2 regions of the Streptococcus sp. 517s genome follow, and region 1 is predicted to be linked to the other one. Evidence: predicted binding sites of a transcription regulator. Region 1 holds the regulator's gene; the other holds the start of a gene.
What was found. The regulator CtsR, encoded in region 1, represses protease genes until heat stress. The targets are predictions, from matches to a motif close to TTGGTCAAAAAAGGTCAAANA.

Region 1 (5,307 bases):
CTTTATAAATATCCACACCTTGAATAAATTGAATGGTTACCTTTTTACCATCAACTGTCGTAATCTGACGGTCAATCGTTACGATATAGTTAGTGGGACTGCCTTCCTTTATTTCCAAGTCATGCACAAGGGAAATTCTCTTGTCCAGTACATCATCTTTCAAATGGGCAGAGATGCGAAGAGACTTCGAATAGGACTCCAGCAAGCTAGGCAGTTCATGAAAATTTTTGCCTTCTAAGTACCTGCTCATAATAGTCGCACTCTCATTAAACTTCTCACCCTCTTGCTGAATGTAATAAAAAGGAAAGGTCAGATAGATCGCAATGTGGATGACCAAAGCAATTGCACCTAAAAGCGAAAAACTTCTTAAAAATGATTTGGTTAATAATTTAGGGTTTTTTATCATAAGCTAATTTTATATCCGGCATTTTTCACTGTTACAATACAATCCAGATCCAACTTCTTACGAAGATTTCGAATGTAAACATCAACTACTCTATCAAGAGGCAAATCTGCAAAATCATTTGAGATAGACTCGAGTATCTGCTCTCTACTCAAGACCTGGTTCTTATGTTGGATCAAACATTTTAAAACCAACAATTCTTTTGGCTTAATTGCAACCTCCTCGTTCTTGACTCGAGCTTGGTAAGATGTGAAATCCACTGTCACATCTTGATAATGCCAAATATCCCCCACAACATAGTAACGCCTAAGCAGGGCTTGAATACGCTTGACTAGGAGCACTAGTGAAAATGGTTTTGTCACATGATCATCAGCATAAAGGTCAAATACCTGCATCTGAGTTTCCTCATCTCCGAGCGCACTTAAGACGATTACAGGAATATCATGATTTCCATTAATTTCTTTTAACACCTCAAATCCACTCCGCTTTGGTAACATCAGATCCAAGACCATCAGATGAATAGGGAACTCATGAAATTTATCCAAAGCCTCCTGCCCATCCTTTGCTAGAATAACATGATAGCCTTCTTCTCTCAAAAAAGCAGCTACCCCCTCTCTAATCATATCCTCATCATCTACAACTAAAATGTTCATCTATTCCCCTTCTTAACCTATCTAAAATTCACTCTTTTGCTAGGTTTACATTATTTTCATTTCATACGCAAAAAAAGAAACAGGGCTCTATTGAAATGGTGGAAATTTCAGGAAACTCTGCTCTTTTTCATTCTATACAAATCTTAATATCTATTCTTATTATAACCAATATTTACATATTGTCAACTTGTTTCCTTTGGTTTCATAAAAATAAATACAAAAAAATCAGGATTGCTCCTGATTCTCCATTTTTAAGCAATATCAAATTTTAGTTGGCCAGCTTTGACACCGATTTTGAGAGTTTTGCCTGCTACCAGTTCTCCCTTGAGAAGGAGTTCTGCCAACTTGTCTTCCACTTCTGTTTGCAGGGTTCTGCGAAGTGGGCGAGCTCCCATTTCTGGATCATAACCTTGGCTTGCTAGTAACTTCAACGCTGAAGCTTGCAGTTTCAAGTCGATGCCTTTCTCTGCTAGGCTAGCAATCAATGGTTTAACCATAATCTTAACGATTTCCTGCATGTGTTCGCTATCCAAGCTGTGGAAGACCACCTTTTCATCAATACGGTTGATAAACTCTGGTCGATAAGTTTTTTTCAACTCTTCAAAGATGCGTTTTTCCATATTTTCCTGGTCAAAACGAATATCTTTGGCTCCAAAGCCGACCGTCTTGTCATCACGAAGGGCTGTCGCACCAAGGTTTGACGTCATGATGATAATGGTGTTTGAGAAGTCAACCTTGCGTCCCTTGCTATCTGTCAAGACACCGTCGTCCAAAACCTGCAAGAGAACATTAAAGATATCTGGGTGGGCCTTCTCTACCTCATCAAAGAGGAGAACGGAGTAAGGTTTGTTGCGAACCTTCTCAGTCAACTCCCCACCTTCTTCGTAGCCCACATAGCCCGGAGGAGCTCCATTGAGACGGCTAGCTGCGAATTTCTCCATATACTCACTCATATCAAAGCGGATAAGGGCTGATTCGTCATCAAAGAGGACTTCTGCCAGAGCCTTTGCCAATTCGGTCTTACCGACTCCTGTCGGCCCTAGGAACATAAAGGAACCAATCGGACGCTTGTGACTACGAATTCCTGACTGGTTGCGGCGAATCGCACGACTAATACTTGAAACAGCTTGATCTTGACCGATGACACGTTTGTGTAGTTCAGCTTCAAGATTTAGATACTTCTTAGCATCAGTCTGAGTCAGTTTTTGAACTGGAATCCCTGATAAACGACTCAAAGTCGTCAAAATTTCAGATTCTGTTACCAAGTCTTTATAGACAGGGACTTCCTGCTCTTTTGCTATTAACTGGGCAGCTTGTTTCCACTTGCCATCCATCAAGGCCTTGTCAGCTGGACTCAAGCCGGATTCGTCTGCTTTCACATGCTTGGATTTGTTTTGCACTGTTGCTGCCGCTTCATCTAAAAGGTCGATAGCAGAGTCTGGTAAGTGACGACTGGTCAAGTAACGATGCGCCATCTTGACAGCTGTTTCAACAGCTTCATCTGTGATTTGCACACGATGGTGTTTCTCATAGGTAGCCTTCAAACCTTGCAAAATAGTCATACTGTCAGCTAGACTTGGCTCTTCAATCGTCACTTTTGCAAAACGACGAGAAAGAGCTGCGTCTTTTTCAATGTGTTTTTGGTATTCTTCCTGAGTGGTTGCACCAACTGTTCTCAAAGTTCCACGAGCCAAGGCTGGCTTCAAGATATTGGCCGCATCCAGAGTCGAGTCAATACCGCTACCAGAACCCATGATGGTGTGAAGTTCATCGATAAAGAGGATCACTTTGCCGTCTTCCTCGATATCCTTGATGATGTTGTTCATGCGCTCTTCAAAGTCACCACGGAAACGTGTTCCTGCAACGACATTCATCAAATCAAGCTCTAGAACGCGCATCTTTGCCATTTCAGCTGGTACATTCCCACTAGCAATACGCTGGGCAAGCCCAAGTGCCAGAGCTGTTTTCCCGACACCCGCATCTCCAACCAAGACAGGATTGTTCTTGGTCTTCCGACTCAAAATCTGAATCATACGCGAAATTTCCTTGTCACGACCGATAACTGGCTCTAACTTGCCAGAGCGCGCTTGCTCCGTCAGGTCATGCGTGTAATCCTCTAGACCACCACTTTGAGCTTGAGGCATGCCCATCATATTGGCCATGGAATTTTGCTTGTCAGTTACTGTGCGATGACGTTGACGCAAAGCCTTGAGATCTTCTCTTGTCCATCCTGCACGTTCTTCTAGATTGCGACGAAGAGCAGCAATTCTGATCTGATCTCTCTGGTCTTCATAAGAAAAGCCTGCTCTCTCCAAGATGCGAGTTGCCAAGGCATTGCCGTCATGCAAGATCGCATAGAGGACATGTTCTGTCCCTAGCACCTTTGCGTGGACCACTGAGGCTACATACTCTGCTTCTGCAAAGAGGACCTCCAAACGATGGGAAAAGGGCAATTCCGTAAAGGTTTCGTCTTGGCTATAGTCCGTTTCAGTCAGTTCCAACGCAACCTCTTCTAAACGGTCCATTTCATAAGGATAATCATTTAGAGTCGCACCTGCCACACTGTAACTGTGATTGGACATGGCAATCAATAAATGCCAAGACTCTAGATAACGAGCTCCAAAATGGCTCGCAACCATGTAGGCACTCTCGATACATTCATTCAATGCTTTTGAATAGTTCATATTACTTCTCTTTTCTATCTACCTCTTGTAATAGCTGTCGGAGCATATTGGCACGGACAACTGAGGATTCTTCTCCTAGGACACGATCTGTTGCTACTGAAGTCAGCAAGGTCATTTCCTGCTTGGTCATCAAGTCCTGCTCCACCAAAAGCTGGAGAATATCCTCATAAATCTCCTGACTAACTCGCTCACCAATCGAGTAAAGCAAATCGCGGAGCATCTCATGATGACTGGAAAATTCAATCCGCCCTATTCGAATGTAGCCTCCGCCACCACGCTTGCTCTCAACCAAGTAACCTCTGCTTTCCGTAAAGCGGGTCTTGATGACATAGTTGATCTGGCTCGGTACAACCTGAAAGGTATCTGCTAACTGGCTCCGTTGCAATTCCACGATACCAGATTGGTCTAAAATAGCCTTGATATAGGCTTCGATATGATCTGATGTATTTTTAAATCTCATAGTAAATCAAACTCCTTCTTTGAACCTTGACTATCTTTGACTATACTATCATTTAACACTCTATAAGTCAAATTTTTAAAGCTCAGCCCTTGAAAATACTGACTTTCTTTAAAAACATTTAGGCATTAAATCGCCTTAGTTTTTCTTGAAAGTCCCTAAAAAAGTCCACAAAAAGAGCCCTGAAAAGGGCGTAATATTGACGAGTTCAGCAGGCAAGAAACTAGCACGGTCAGACGTGCTTTTTATCTACAAAAAATGGTAGGCATCCTCGTACTAATGGGTACTCAAAAACCTACCACTTACTTAAGTTATAGTATATTTTGACTATTATTCAATTTTCCTAAACACAAAAATTAATGAGTTTAAGAGAAAGATGACTTGATACCAGTTATAGTATAGGATCTTTTTTACTTTAGATACTTACTCATACATGTTCCATTACCTTTATTGGCTTTAAAAACATCATTTTCTCTAGTTCTTCTATCAGTAACAACAAGGTGAAGTGGATCTAATAAAAAAACTAGATATTTTTCTCCTTCCAAAATTACAAATACCCTAAATGATGTTGACTTATCTAACTCGTTAGTCCTAAGTTTAATCTTATTTATGTTTGTTATTGAAAATTCTCTAGTTAAATATAGTTTGAAAATTCTCTCTAGACGCAACTGAGCTGTTTCAGTTAGAGAAAAATAGTCAGTCTCATCCATGTCATGTTCATTTAATTTTTTTAAATCTGGCCAAAATAAATTTATATTATTTACAAAATTTTGAACAACATCTTCTTTTAGAAAATTAGTAAATTGATCTTCTGGATATAGTTTATATTTTGAATGTTTCGACTTTATTACGTCACTTGAATACAGTTCAAATTCTCTAGGTTTTTCAGGCTTTAAAGGATCGCTTTCAATGCTATTTTCTGGCTCTATATTTGTTTTCTTACTACTCTTACTTTGAATTGGATTACTATCAAGCAGATTGGATAATTTCTTTGTACTCATTTGCAATATCTTCCATAGAAATAGGAGTAGAATTTCCTTTTTCTATTGCTTCCTTCCAGCTTCTATCTTCGTGGCTTCTATCAACAAGTGCAAAGTCAGATTTTTTCAC
Region 2 (5,307 bases), 250 kb from region 1:
ACGACAATCGTCCAACTTCTATTGCAGGAATTGATGCTGGATATATTGATAAAGAAAATGAATTGATCTATGGTATCCAAAATGATGAACTCTTCAAATTAAACTTCATGCCAAAAGGTGGTATCCGTATGGCTGAAACTACTTTGAAAGAAAATGGTTTTGAACCAGACCCAGCAGTTCATGAAATCTTTACAAAATATGTGACCACTGTTAATGATGGTATCTTCCGTGCCTACACTACAAATATTCGTCGCGCTCGTCACGCTCACACAGTAACTGGTCTTCCAGATGCATATTCACGTGGACGTATCATCGGGGTTTATGCTCGTTTGGCTCTTTATGGTGCTGATTATTTGATGGCTGAAAAAGTAAGTGACTGGAACGCTATCACTGAAATTGATGAAGAATCTATCCGCCTTCGTGAAGAAGTAAATCTTCAATATCAAGCATTGAAAGAAGTTGTTGAATTAGGTGCCCTTTACGGTGTAGATGTACGTCGTCCAGCATATGATACAAAAGAAGCTATCCAATGGACTAACATTGCATTCATGGCAGTTTGTCGTGTTATCAATGGTGCTGCTACATCTCTAGGACGTGTACCAATCGTATTGGACATCTACGCAGAACGTGACTTGGCTCGTGGTACTTATACAGAATCTGAAATTCAAGAATTTGTTGATGATTTCGTAATGAAACTTCGTACAGTTAAATTTGCTCGTACAAAAGCTTACGACGAATTGTACTCAGGTGACCCAACCTTCATCACAACTTCTATGGCTGGTATGGGTAACGACGGTCGTCACCGTGTTACTAAGATGGACTACCGTTTCTTGAACACTCTTGACAATATCGGTAACTCTCCAGAACCAAACTTGACAGTTCTTTGGACTGACAAATTACCTTATAGCTTCCGTCGTTACTGTATGCACATGAGCCACAAACACTCTTCAATCCAATATGAAGGTGTTACAACAATGGCTAAAGACGGATACGGTGAAATGAGCTGTATCTCATGTTGTGTATCTCCACTTGACCCAGAAAATGAAGAACAACGTCACAACATCCAGTACTTCGGTGCTCGTGTTAACGTATTGAAAGCCCTTCTTACTGGTTTGAACGGTGGTTACGACGATGTTCACAAAGACTACAAGGTATTTGACATCGAACCAATCCGTGACGAAGTTCTTGAATTCGAATCAGTTAAAGCTAACTTTGAGAAATCTCTTGACTGGTTGACTGACACTTACGTAGATGCTTTGAACATCATCCACTACATGACTGATAAGTACAACTACGAAGCTGTTCAAATGGCCTTCTTGCCAACTAAACAACGTGCAAACATGGGATTCGGTATCTGTGGATTTGCCAACACTGTTGATACATTGTCAGCAATCAAATACGCTACAGTTAAACCAATCCGTGACGAAAATGGCTACATCTACGATTACGAAACAATCGGTGAATACCCACGTTGGGGTGAAGATGATCCACGCTCAAACGAATTGGCAGAATGGTTGATCGAAGCTTACACAACTCGTCTACGTAGCCACAAACTCTACAAGAACGCAGAAGCCACAGTATCACTTTTGACCATCACATCTAACGTTGCTTACTCTAAACAAACTGGTAACTCACCAGTCCACAAAGGTGTATACCTCAACGAAGATGGTTCTGTGAACTTGTCTAAACTTGAATTCTTCTCACCAGGTGCTAACCCATCTAACAAAGCTAAAGGTGGATGGTTGCAAAACTTGAACTCACTTGCTAGCCTTGACTTTGGTTACGCAGCTGATGGTATCTCATTGACAACTCAAGTTTCACCTCGTGCTCTTGGTAAAACTCGTGACGAACAAGTGGACAACTTGGTAACAATCCTTGATGGTTACTTCGAAAACGGTGGACAACACTGTAACTTGAACGTAATGGACTTGAAAGATGTTTATGACAAGATTATGAATGGCGAAGATGTCATCGTTCGTATCTCAGGATACTGTGTAAATACTAAATACCTTACTCCAGAACAAAAAACTGAATTGACACAACGTGTCTTCCACGAAGTTCTTTCAATGGATGACGCATTGAGCTAATATTCAATTAGAATAGAAAGAAAGCCAGTTAATCTAACTGGCTTTCTTGTGCTTTAAAAACTTTTTAAAAAATAGTCAAATTTGGTCAAAAATTTATTGACTTTTACTGACCAATGTGATATAGTAGGAACATAAGGAAAATGAATTCCTTTAAAAGCTCATTTTCAATGAATTGATTTTTGAGAATGAGTTATAGAATCCCAAGAAAGGGGTGAGGCCTATGTTAAATCTAACAGACTTTGAAAAGAAGATTATAGAAGGCTTATTTAAGAAAGAAAAACCAGAAATTATACGTAGGGTAGCTAGTTAGCTAGTCTAAAATTTTTAAAGCAAAGGTCAGAGATAGTCAATATCAGAGATCGCAAATAATTAACAATAAACGAGGTAATGAATATGAACAACAACTTTAATAACTTTAACAACATGGATGATTTATTTAACCAATTGATGGGTGGCATGCGAGGATATAGTTCTGAAAACCGTCGCTACTTGATTAATGGACGAGAAGTGACACCTGAGGAATTTGCTCATTATCGTGCAACTGGTCAATTGCCAAGAAATGCAGAATCTGATGCGCAAATGCAACAACAGGCTTCAGGTATGAAACAAGACGGTGTCCTTGCTAAACTAGGTCGTAACTTGACCGCAGAAGCTCGTGAGGGCAAGTTGGATCCTGTTATCGGACGAAACAAGGAAATTCAAGAAACATCTGAAATCCTCTCACGTCGTACCAAGAACAATCCTGTACTTGTCGGAGATGCAGGTGTTGGTAAGACAGCTGTCGTCGAAGGCCTAGCACAGGCCATTGTGAATGGAGATGTTCCAGCTGCTATTAAGAACAAGGAAATCATTTCCATTGATATTTCAGGTCTTGAGGCTGGTACTCAATACCGTGGTAGCTTTGAAGAAAACGTTCAAAACCTAGTCAACGAGGTGAAAGAAGCAGGGAATATTATCCTCTTCTTTGACGAAATTCATCAAATTCTTGGTGCTGGTAGCACGGGTGGTGACAGTGGTTCTAAAGGTCTAGCGGACATTCTCAAGCCAGCTCTCTCTCGTGGTGAGTTGACCGTTATTGGGGCAACGACTCAAGACGAATACCGTAACACCATCTTGAAGAATGCAGCGCTTGCTCGCCGTTTCAACGAAGTCAAGGTCAATGCTCCTTCAGCAGAGGATACCTTTAAAATTCTTCAAGGAATTCGTAATCTCTATCAACAACACCACAATGTTATCTTGCCAGACGAAGTCTTGAAAGCAGCAGTGGATTATTCTGTCCAATACATTCCTCAACGTAGCTTGCCAGATAAGGCTATTGACCTTGTCGATGTAACGGCTGCTCACTTGGCAGCTCAACATCCTGTAACAGATGTGCATGCTGTTGAACGGGAAATCGAGGCAGAAAAAGACAAGCAAGAAAAAGCAGTTGAGGCAGAAGACTTTGAAGCAGCTCTTAATGCCAAAACACGTATTGCAGAATTGGAAAAGAAAATCGAAAACCACACAGAAGATATGAAGGTGACTGCAAGTGTCAACGATGTGGCTGAATCTGTGGAACGTATGACTGGTATTCCAGTTTCACAAATGGGAGCATCAGACATCGAACGTTTGAAAGATATGGCTCATCGTTTGGAACACAAGGTTATCGGCCAAGATAAGGCGGTAGAAGCTGTCGCTCGTGCTATCCGTCGTAACCGTGCTGGTTTTGATGAAGGCAATCGTCCAATCGGTAGCTTCCTCTTTGTAGGGCCTACTGGGGTTGGTAAGACAGAACTTGCTAAGCAATTGGCGCTCGATATGTTTGGAACTAAGGACGCTATCATTCGTTTGGACATGTCCGAATATAGTGACCGTACAGCTGTTTCTAAGTTAATCGGTACAACAGCAGGTTATGTGGGTTATGATGACAATAGCAATACCTTGACAGAACGTGTTCGTCGTAATCCATACTCTATCATTCTCTTGGACGAAATTGAAAAGGCTGATCCTCAAGTAATTACCCTTCTCCTCCAAGTCTTGGATGATGGTCGTTTGACTGATGGTCAAGGCAATACAGTGAACTTCAAGAACACTGTCATTATCGCAACATCAAATGCTGGATTTGGCTATGAAGCCAACTTGACAGAAGATGCAGATAAACCAGAATTAATGGATCGTTTGAAACCATACTTCCGTCCAGAATTCCTCAACCGCTTTAACGCAGTTATCGAGTTCTCACACTTGAATAAGGAAGACCTTTCTAAGATTGTGGACTTGATGTTGGCGGAAGTCAACCAAACCTTGGCTAAGAAAGACATTGATTTGGAAGTCAGCCAAGCAGCTAAGGACTTTATCACAGAAGAAGGCTATGATGAAGTTATGGGTGTTCGTCCTCTCCGTCGCGTGGTTGAACAACAAATCCGTGACAAGGTGACAGACTTCCACTTGGATAACCTTGATGCTAAACACCTAGAAGCAGATATGGAAGATGGTGTCTTGGTCATTCGTGAAAAAGCCTAACTCAAGATTTTGAGAAAAAAATAAGGAACTAGCTAATAAGTTGGTTCCTTTATTTGTTTAGATGACATGACGCTCAAAGGCATCATCTGATATTCCTTGTTCCAAGATGAGTTTTGCCCATTCTTTAGCAGAAAAGAGGCTGTGGTCTTTGTAGTTTCCGCAAGATTCGATGGTTGTTCCAGGGACATCTTCCCAAGTAGTGGTTTCAGCAATTTCCTTGAGCGAATCCTTGATAACAGCTGCAATCTCAGCACTGGTGTGACGTCCCCACATAATCATATGGAAACCAGTACGGCAACCGAAGGGTGAGCAGTCAATCATGCCGTCAATGCGGGTACGGATGAGTTTGGCCAAGAGGTGCTCGATAGTGTGAAGGCCAGCGGTAGGGATAGAGTCTTCATTTGGTTGCACCAAACGAATATCAAAATTGGAGATGACATCTCCCTTTGGCCCTGTTTCTTCCCCAATCAAGCGGACATATGGGGCTTTAACAATGGTGTGGTCAAGTTCAAAACTTTCAACAATAACTTCTTTTGACATGGTAAATCCTTTCAGTTTTCTTCTTTCATTATATCATAAAGCCTGCTCTTGATGGAGTTTGATAAATGACTTTTTGAGACTAGAATGATAATAAAGTCTCTATACATAAACCTCAGAATTATAAAGAAAGAATGAAGAGAAGAATACCTTGTGAAAGAAAAGTTTAGTTTTTCTAGTGGAA

Region 2: the regulator CtsR is predicted to act here: its motif matches at 2,181-2,201, upstream of ACVX3R_RS07750 (ATP-dependent Clp protease ATP-binding subunit).

What each region holds. Positions count from the first base shown of each region.
Region 1 covers NZ_CM136847.1:1,789,082-1,794,388, forward strand. Annotated here, with positions in the region: gene bgrS (sensor histidine kinase BgrS) at 1-406, opposite strand, end outside; gene bgrR (response regulator transcription factor BgrR) at 403-1,056, opposite strand; gene ACVX3R_RS08905 (ATP-dependent Clp protease ATP-binding subunit) at 1,308-3,740, opposite strand; gene ACVX3R_RS08910 (CtsR family transcriptional regulator) at 3,742-4,200, opposite strand; gene ACVX3R_RS08915 (hypothetical protein) at 4,608-5,198, opposite strand; gene ACVX3R_RS08920 (Panacea domain-containing protein) at 5,167-5,307, opposite strand, start outside.
Region 2 covers NZ_CM136847.1:1,541,110-1,546,416, reverse strand. Annotated here, with positions in the region: gene pflB (formate C-acetyltransferase) at 1-2,087, shown strand, start outside; gene ACVX3R_RS07750 (ATP-dependent Clp protease ATP-binding subunit) at 2,481-4,586, shown strand; gene ACVX3R_RS07745 (S-ribosylhomocysteine lyase) at 4,644-5,126, opposite strand.